DNA from 3 places in the Citrobacter sp. KH_055_1 genome. Region 1 is predicted to be linked to each of the others. Evidence: predicted binding sites of a transcription regulator. Region 1 holds the regulator's gene; each other region holds the start of a gene.

Region 1 (3,283 bases):
GATGATTTTATCCGTACCGTGTTCGTCTGCCATGCGGCGCAGAGAGACCGACGGCGAGAAACGGACAAAACTGTCGCGACCGAGCCAGGAAACGGCGAAGAATTTCTGTACGCCGTTCAGCATGCGCAGCGGCGGGTTGACTTCACCTTTTTCGCGGCCAGGCGCGCGGCCAAACATCACCGAAACCGGCACCATCTGCACATCCAGGTCAGGATTGCTGCGATGCAGATCGAGATAGTTATGGAACAGCTTGATGGACTCTTCTTTTGGTGTGTAATAGGTGAACACACGCGGACCGCCGTGAATAAACACGTAGCGCGGCAGTAAAGTCCCGTCTATCTCCAGCGGTTCCAGGGGATCGGGAAGATCGTGCGCCAAACATTGGGCACGTAGCGTCAGCAAGTCTGCTTTTGAGTTGTACGGTAGGACGTACATAATGGGACGAGACGTATCGAGCCCCAACTCCGGGGCAGGTTCTGCCGGAATAGACTTGCTTTTTACCAGGACGCTTAATGGTAAATTCAGTAATTTGTAGTAAATTCGTGGCCAGCCGGACATAAACGATGTAAAGCCTCTGGTTAATAATGCAAATGCGCTGCAAGGATATCAGAAAGTTTAGTGAATTTCTGGTGTATCCCGTCATACTTCGCGCTGCTTTGCCACACCCTGAAACAAACGGGGTAACGTTACAATGACATTGACGCTAATAATGTAAAAAGGTTCTTTTGATGGCCAATAATACCACTGGATTCACCCGAATTATCAAAGCTGCTGGCTACTCGTGGAAAGGTTTTCGCGCCGCATGGATAAATGAAGCGGCATTTCGTCAGGAAAGTGTTGCCGTACTGCTGGGCGTCGCCATCGCCTGCTGGCTGGACGTCGACGCCATTACCCGTGTGTTGTTGATTGGTTCAGTAATGCTGGTGATGATCGTTGAAATCTTAAACAGCGCTATTGAAGCAGTGGTCGACCGTATTGGATCGGAGTATCACGAACTTTCCGGTCGAGCGAAAGATATGGGGTCGGCGGCTGTTCTGCTGTCTATTTTTGTCGCCCTGATCACCTGGGGCATCCTGTTGTGGTCCCATTTTCGATAAGGATTCCACAACTTCATAAATCTCCTGTTTTTTGTGCAGTTTGCGGTTCCAAAATCGCCTTTAGCTGTATATACTCACAGCATAACTGTATATACACCCAGGGGGCGGAATGAAAGCGTTAACGGCCAGGCAGCAAGAGGTGTTTGATCTCATTCGGGATCACATCAGCCAGACAGGTATGCCACCGACGCGTGCGGAGATCGCGCAGCGTTTGGGATTCCGTTCCCCAAACGCGGCTGAAGAACACCTTAAAGCGCTGGCGCGTAAAGGGGTGCTCGAAATCGTCTCTGGCGCATCGCGTGGTATTCGTCTGTTGCATGAAGAAGAGGTAGGATTACCGCTTGTAGGCCGCGTTGCTGCAGGTGAGCCGCTGCTGGCGCAACAGCACATCGAAGGCCACTATCAGGTTGATCCATCCCTGTTCAAACCTAATGCTGATTTCCTGCTGCGCGTCAGCGGTATGTCAATGAAAGACATTGGTATTATGGATGGCGATCTGCTGGCAGTGCATAAGACACAGGACGTGCGTAACGGCCAGGTGGTTGTTGCCCGCATTGATGATGAAGTGACGGTTAAACGCCTGAAAAAACAGGGCAATAAGGTCGAGCTTCTGCCAGAAAACAGCGAGTTCAAACCGATCGTTGTCGACCTGCGTGAGCAGAACTTCACCATTGAAGGACTGGCCGTCGGCGTTATCCGTAACGGTGAATGGCTGTAACGGTCTGTTGATTTCCTGTAGGCCGGATAAGACGGTTACGTCGTCATCCGGCAACGTGCCCGGTGGCACTCTGTTTACCGGGCCTGTACGATTTTTTCCAGTATCTCTAACGTCTTCTCAGGCTCTCCTGTATGCCTTTTTTTACCTCCTCTGATAAAGCACTCTGGCACCTTGCCCTGCCAATGATTTTCTCCAATATCACCGTTCCCCTGCTGGGACTGGTGGATACGGCTGTGATTGGTCATCTGGATAGCCCGGTCTATTTGGGTGGTGTCGCCGTGGGGGCGACGGCAACCAGTTTTCTCTTTATGCTGCTGCTCTTTCTACGCATGAGTACCACCGGGCTGACGGCTCAGGCATTTGGCGCAAAAAATCCGCAGGCGTTGGCCCGAGCACTGGTGCAGCCGCTGATTCTGGCTTTGGGGGCGGGGGCGGCAATTGCGCTATTTCGTACGCCGATTATCGATCTGGCGTTACACATCGTGGGGGGGAGCGAAGCGGTACTGGAACAGGCCCGGCGCTTTCTTGAAATCCGTTGGCTCAGCGCGCCTGCCTCGCTGGCGAACCTGGTACTGCTTGGCTGGCTGCTGGGCGTTCAGTACGCGCGAGCACCGGTGATCCTGTTGATTGTCGGCAATATCCTCAACATTGTGCTCGATATATGGCTGGTGATGGGGCTGCATATGAACGTGCAGGGCGCCGCGCTGGCGACGGTGATTGCCGAATATGCCACGTTGCTGATTGGCCTGCTGATGGTGCGCAAGGTTCTCCACCTGCGCGGTGTTTCGCTCATGATGCTGAAACAGGCATGGCGCGGAAACTTCCGCCGTCTGATGGCGCTTAACCGCGACATCATGCTGCGTTCGCTGTTGCTGCAGCTGTGTTTTGGTGCGATTACGGTACTCGGGGCGCGTCTCGGGGGCGATATTATTGCGGTCAACGCCGTTCTGATGACCCTGTTGACCTTCACCGCCTATGCGCTGGACGGATTTGCCTATGCCGTGGAAGCGCACTCTGGTCAGGCTTATGGTGCGCGGGATGGCAGCCAACTGTTGGATGTCTGGCGCGCGGCGTGTCGACAGTCGGGCATTGTGGCGATCCTTTTTTCACTGGTCTATGCCCTGTTTGGCGAGCACATTATTGCGTCGTTGACCTCACTACCGCAGATTCAGCAACTGGCCGATCGTTACCTTATCTGGCAGGTGGTGTTACCACTGGTGGGCGTCTGGTGTTACCTGTTGGACGGCATGTTTATTGGCGCAACGCGTGCTGCGGAAATGCGTAACAGTATGGCCGTTGCCGCTGCGGGATTCGGCTTAACCTTATTCACGTTACCGCTGTTAGGCAACCACGGTTTGTGGCTGGCACTCGCCGTTTTTCTGGCGCTGCGCGGACTCTCGCTGGCTTTTATCTGGCAGCGTCACTGGCGAAATGGCACCTGGTTTGCCTGAGTCGTATGGTTAAAAAT
Region 2 (3,283 bases), 1.4 Mb from region 1:
GGATTTTTGCTCGCTAACCTGCGTGCTATCGACGCGCAATTGGCAACAATTGAGTCCGAGCAGGCGCAGGTCATTTCGCGCAATGAGTCCGAAAATCAGCTTGCCGATGACAGCCCACATGGGTTCAGCGATATCTGGTTGCGTCTGAGCCGTAACGTCACCCCCGAGTCAGCCCTATTTCGCCATGCTATCCGCATGTCGTTGGTGCTCTGTGTCGGATACGCCATCATCCAGATAACCGGTATGAACCATGGATACTGGATCCTGCTAACCAGTCTGTTTGTCTGTCAGCCAAACTACAACGCCACCCGACATCGCCTGGCCCTGAGAATTATTGGTACCTTAGTCGGAATAGCGATTGGTTTACCCATTTTGTGGTTCGTCCCCTCTCTGGAAGGGCAGCTCATCCTGTTGGTGATTACCGGCGTGCTCTTTTTCGCCTTTCGCAACGTACAGTATGCCCATGCGACCATATTTATCACCCTGCTGGTATTATTATGCTTTAACCTGCTGGGAGAAGGGTTCGAGGTCGCACTGCCGCGAGTCATCGATACGCTGATCGGCTGTGCGATTGCCTGGGCTGCCGTCAGTTTTATCTGGCCAGACTGGCGTTTTCGTAATTTACCACGGGTCATCGAACGAGCAACGGATGCTAACTGCCGCTATCTGGACGCTATCCTTGAGCAATATCATCAGGGCCGTGATAACCGTCTGGCATACCGAATTGCCCGCCGTGATGCACATAACCGTGATGCGGAGCTTGCTTCCGTGGTGTCGAACATGTCGAGTGAACCAGATGTTACAGCCCAAACGCGCGAAATGGCATTCCGTTTGCTGTGCCTCAACCATACCTTCACCAGCTATATTTCCGCTCTCGGCGCTCACCGGGAACAGCTGACTAACCCGGAAGTCCTGGCATTACTGGACGACGCGGTCTGCTATGTTGATGATGCGCTTCATCATCAACCCGCTGACGAGCAGCGCGTATACCAGGCTCTGGAAAGTCTTAAACAACGGATTCAACATCTTGAACCGAGCCAGGACACCAAAGAACCGCTGGTCGTACAACAGGTTGGATTATTGATTGCGCTGTTACCAGAAATCAGTCGGTTACAGCAACAAATCGCGGCATTACCCATTAGTAACCCGGTTCAGGCTTAAGTGAACTCACCCACTCAACCAACTCCCGGCGGCGAACCGCCGGGAGTGCTGCTTCATGTATCCCACTGATTGCGCCCTCAAGCGCATAAAGAATTTTCACTGTCAGCGATGGGTTAATTTGCAAAAGCTTTAGCCAACACATTTGAGCACCCAGGGTGCGTAATGTACCCTCATCGTTAATCCCGGCTTCACTCAGTAGGGTCTCCAGATGAAAGGAAATGTTCGGCAGTTCCCGTAACCGGTGTTGCGAAACACGCGTCTGTTTTTCTTTTACTGCGGCATCCAGCGAATATCGTGATAAAGACACCAACTGCGGATGGTTTCGCCACAGCGCATCATTAACTTGATAATAGTTGAGTATCACGGGACGTCCCCGCTTCATAAACGTCAACCAGACCGGGGAATGTTTTACACAGTACTGTACGCTTTGCTCGCAGGCCCGCAGGTATAACTCACCGTCGGCAACCATTGCAAAGACCGTATCGCCCACCGTCAAGCTATAACTGCCAAATAAAGAGCGGTAGCTAATTGTACCTAAAGAGGCCAAATATTCTTGTGATTTATAGATCCTGGCATAAGAGAGGTTTTTCATAAAAGTCCTTTTAAATCATAAGATAATGGAATGATTTCCAGTAACAGATCCGTTAATGACGACGATAGGCAACTTAGCCCCAAGGGGCAAGATGAATTTTATATTTCCCGCCACGACGGCTAAAAATTGCGAGTCTGTTTCCGAAAATAAGGTTGATCTTTAGTGATAGCAGGGTTACTGTATATCCATACAGTAACTCACAGGGCTGGATTGATTATGTACACTTCAGGCTACGCAAATCGTTCTTCGTCGTTCTCTTCAACATCAAGCAATAGTGCGCGCGTTTCTTCAGAAAATGCGACTGCCGGGCTTATCAGTGAAGTGGTCTATCGCGAGGACCAGCCCATGATGACGCAATTACTGCTATTACCCCTGCTTCAGCAGTTAGGGCAGCAATCACGTTGGCAGCTCTGGCTTACGCCACAACAAAAGCTGAGCCGTGAGTGGGTGCAATCAGCGGGGCTTCCATTAACGAAAGTTATGCAAATAAGTCAACTATCTCCCTGCCACACGTTAGAATCGATGGTTCGCGCGCTGCGCACCGGCAATTACAGCGTGGTTATTGGCTGGCTGACTGAAGAATTAACAGAAGATGAACATGCAGAACTGGTGAAAGCTGCAGATGAAGGGAACGCAATGGGATTTATTATGCGTCCTGTTCGCGCTCAGGCACTTGCGGGGAGACAGCATTCCGGGCTAAAAATTCACTCGAATTTGTATCATTAAGTAAAATTAGGATTAATCCTGGAATTTTTTTTCATACCTCAATCTGCCATTGAGATATAACGCATATTTTGTGTGAACGCCTGTCAGAAGCGGTTTTAGAGAAGTTTTGAGTTCAATTAATCAGCCATAAATGTTAAATATTGTGTATACAAGCCTTTTTTTTTCATATGCCTGACAGAGTTCACACTTGTAAGTTTTCAACTACGTTGTAGACTTTACATCGCCAGGGGTGCTCGGCTTAAGCCGCAGATATCGGTAGAGTAACTATTGAACTGATCCCCGGGTGAAGAATTTAACCGTGTTATCTCTCTGGAGATAGTCATGGCGAATTTTGGATGATAACGAGGCGCAAAAAATGAAAAAGACAGCTATCGCAATTGCAGTGGCACTGGCTGGTTTCGCTACCGTGGCGCAGGCCGCTCCGAAAGATAACACCTGGTATGCTGGTGCTAAAATGGGCTGGTCTCAGTTCCATGACGTAGGCAACAACCAGATCAACAACGCCGGTCCTACCCACGAAAGCCAACTGGGTGCTGGTGCGTTCGGTGGTTATCAGGTTAACCCGTACGTTGGTTTTGAAATGGGTTACGACTGGTTAGGTCGTATGCCGTACAAAGGCTACACCGACGGCACTCATCAAAACGGCGCTTTCAAAGCTCAGGGCGTTCAACTGACCGCTAAACTGGGTTACCCAATCACTGACGATCTGGACGTTTATACCCGTCTGGGTGGTATGGTTTGGCGTGCTGACGCTAAAAACAACGAAGGCTTTAAAGACCACGACACTGGCGTATCCCCAGTATT
Region 3 (3,283 bases), 2.2 Mb from region 1:
AGGGTAATGTAGTGCGAATTTATCACTACCCGTTTATCTGATACCTGCATTCCATTGCAAGAAAATGTGCCTTAAGTCACATTTTCTTGCAATTTATCCCTGTTTGTTCTTCAGAATTTCCGTAAAAAGAACGGCTATTTTTCCTTTTCCTGAGGACATGCTGTTGAAACGCCGTTTGTTTATTGCCGCTTCCCTTTTCGCGATGAGTTTTTCCTCCGCCTTTGCGGCGGATGTCGCCAGTTTTGCTTCCCAACCTCCGGCTATCAATGCGGGTGCGTGGGTGCTGATGGATTACACCACAGGCCAAATTCTTACCGCAGGTAATGAGCACCAGCAGCGTAACCCCGCCAGTCTGACCAAGCTGATGACCGGCTATGTTGTTGACCGCGCCATCGACAGCCAGCGTATTAGCCCGTCAGATATTGTCACCGTTGGGCGTGACGCGTGGGCGAAAGACAATCCGGTATTTGTCGGTTCATCGTTAATGTTTCTAAAACAAGGTGACCGCGTTTCAGTACGTGATTTAAGTCGCGGCTTAATTGTCGATTCCGGCAACGATGCCTGCGTTGCGCTGGCGGATTATATCGCCGGTGGGCAGCCACAGTTTGTCGCGATGATGAACAGTTATGTGCAAAAGCTGAAGTTGCAGGACACCCATTTTGAAACGGTGCACGGACTGGATGCCCCAGGCCAGCACAGTTCGGCTTACGATCTGGCTGTGTTATCGAGGGCTATCATTCACGGCGAGCCTGATTTCTATCATATGTACAGCGAGAAGAGCCTCACCTGGAACGGCATCACCCAGCAGAATCGTAACGGTTTATTGTGGGATAAAACCCTGAACGTGGATGGGCTAAAGACGGGACATACCTCTGGTGCCGGGTTTAACCTGATTGCATCTGCGGTAGACGGACAGCGTCGATTAATCGCCGTTGTAATGGGGGCCGAGAGTGCGAAGGGGCGTGAAGATCAGGCGCGTAAGCTGCTGCAATGGGGACAGCAAAACTTTGACACAGTGCAGGTTCTGCGTAGTGGTAAGCAGGTCGGCGTTGAGCGGATCTGGTATGGCGATAAAGAAAAAATCAGTCTCGGTACCGAGCAGGATTTTTGGATGGCGCTGCCTAAAGCCGAAGTGGCGAATATTAAAGCAAAGTATGTGCTTGATAAGAAAGAGCTGGTCGCCCCCATTGCCGCACATCAGCGCGTGGGCGAAATTGAACTCTACGACCGGGATCAGCTGGTGGCGCATTGGCCGCTGATGACGCTGGAGTCAGTCGGTGAGGGGGGCGTGTTTTCGCGCCTGAGCGATTATTTTCACCATAAGGTGTAGATTTCTGTTTGTGCACCAAACTGGCAAGACTGCGAATCTGCTCACATAATAATCACTATTTCCTTGAGGCCGTAATACGTAGAAATTATACTGTATTTTTATACAGTGCCATGCAGGAGGTTATATGGAGTATGAGATAAAGCAGGTAGAAAGACGCAGGATTGCCGGGTTTCACATGGTTGGACCGTGGGAACACACGGTAAAGCAGGGGTTTGAACAGCTGGTTATGTGGGTCGACGGTAACCAGATTGTGCCGTTGGAATGGATAGCCGTCTATTACGACAACCCAGACGTGGTTCCGGCAGATAAACTGCGCTGCGATACCGTAGTTTCAGTGCCTGAAGGTTTTGAGATCCCCGAAAACAGCGAAGGGGTGATCCTGACTGAACTGGCGGGCGGCGACTATGCCGTGGCCGTTGCCCGTGTTGAAAACCATGACTTTGCCACACCCTGGTATCAGTTTTTTGACCGTCTGTTGCAGGATTCGTCCTGGCAGTTATCGGCCAAACCGTGTTTTGAAATTTACCGAAACAATGGTGTGGAGGACGGATACTGGGATATTGAAATGTACGTGCCGGTGCAGGCGAAGTAACGGTTTTGGGTGTGAATCAGGATAAAAGGCCTGTTGATAACGGTGATGTTTTCACTGAAAAAACAGGTACAATTCTGTTCTTTGCTATTCCCTGACGGAGTGCATGAGTGCGTGCAGATAAGTCACTGAGTCCTTTTGAAATTCGCTTGTATCGTCATTATCGTGTGGTGCATGGTATTCGCATCTCGCTGGCGTTTCTTCTCACTTTTCTGCTGGTTCGCCTGCTGGACATCCCTGAAGGTACCTGGCCTCTGATCACGCTGGTGGTGATCATGGGGCCGATTTCCTTTTGGGGCAATGTCGTCCCCCGAGCTTTTGAGCGTATTGGTGGCACGATTCTGGGTTCGGTCCTTGGGCTGGTGGCGCTCCGGCTGGAGCTCTTTTCATTGCCGCTTATGCTGATATGGTGTGCGGTGGCGATGTTCCTGTGCGGTTGGCTGGCATTGGGTAAAAAACCGTATCAGGCGCTGCTGATCGGCATCACGCTGGCCGTCGTGGTTGGCGCACCTGCGGGCGATATGAACACGGCACTCTGGCGCGGGGGGGATGTGATTCTCGGCTCGCTACTGGCAATGCTGTTTACCTGGATCTGGCCGCAACGCGCATTTATACACTGGCGTATCCAACTGGCGCACTGCATTACCGGCTATAACCGTGTATATCAGGCCGCGCTATCACCCAACTTACTCGAACAACCCCGGCTGGATAAGCACTTACAGCAGTTGCTGAGTGACGTCGTTAAAATGCGCGGCTTAATCATTCCGGCCAGCAAAGAAACGCGCATTCAAAAATCAGTTTTTGAAGCCATTCAAACGATTAATCGGAATCTGGTGTGCATGCTTGAACTGCAAATCAACGCGCTGTGGGCAACGCGGTCCAGTCATTTTGTGATGTTGAATGCGCATACGCTGCGTGAAACTCAGCTCAGAATGCAACAGGCACTGCTGACGATAACGCACGCTCTCTATGAAGGTAATCCGCAACCGGTGCTTGCCAACACCGAAAAACTCAATGATACGGTGACCGAGATGCGTCAGCTGATTGATGAACATAAGGGCGACAACGTTGCAGAAACGCCTATTCATGGTTATGTCTGGCTGAATATGGAGATGGCACGACAGCTGGAACTCCTCTCACATTTAATCTGTCGTGCTTTGCGCAAATAAAGCGCAGATGAGGGGATTGGTTCTACTGCTGCTTCGATTCAGCAACGATTAAGGGTATGATACTGAAAAAGGCTAAAACCATTGGTAACTGCAATGGCTTTACCCTCGATAATTCAGGTTTCAACCGTGTATTGTCAATGCAGATGCAACTTGAAGTATGGCGGGCATGAAAGTAATGTTGACCCACTTTAGCCG

Evidence for each region. Region 1 encodes LexA, which represses DNA repair genes until DNA is damaged. Its sites were predicted from a motif close to TNCTGTATGTACATACAGNA; they were not measured.
Region 2: sulA (SOS-induced cell division inhibitor SulA) is a predicted target of LexA. The motif match lies at 1,929-1,948, and genes of this name have one in related genera.
Region 3: sbmC (DNA gyrase inhibitor SbmC) is a predicted target of LexA. The motif match lies at 1,419-1,438, and genes of this name have one in related genera.

Annotation. Positions count from the first base shown of each region.
Region 1 covers NZ_CM174473.1:4,414,515-4,417,797, reverse strand. Annotated here, with positions in the region: gene plsB (glycerol-3-phosphate 1-O-acyltransferase PlsB) at 1-558, opposite strand, end outside; gene AC3ITF_RS20770 (diacylglycerol kinase) at 729-1,097, shown strand; gene lexA (transcriptional repressor LexA) at 1,207-1,815, shown strand; gene dinF (MATE family efflux transporter DinF) at 1,947-3,266, shown strand.
Region 2 covers NZ_CM174473.1:3,040,017-3,043,299, forward strand. Annotated here, with positions in the region: gene yccS (YccS family putative transporter) at 1-1,161, shown strand, start outside; gene AC3ITF_RS14495 (TfoX/Sxy family DNA transformation protein) at 1,139-1,753, opposite strand; gene sulA (SOS-induced cell division inhibitor SulA) at 1,970-2,479, shown strand; gene ompA (porin OmpA) at 2,835-3,283, shown strand, end outside.
Region 3 covers NZ_CM174473.1:1,856,754-1,860,036, forward strand. Annotated here, with positions in the region: gene phsC (thiosulfate reductase cytochrome B subunit) at 1-7, shown strand, start outside; gene dacD (serine-type D-Ala-D-Ala carboxypeptidase DacD) at 158-1,330, shown strand; gene sbmC (DNA gyrase inhibitor SbmC) at 1,455-1,922, shown strand; gene AC3ITF_RS08575 (FUSC family protein) at 2,030-3,088, shown strand.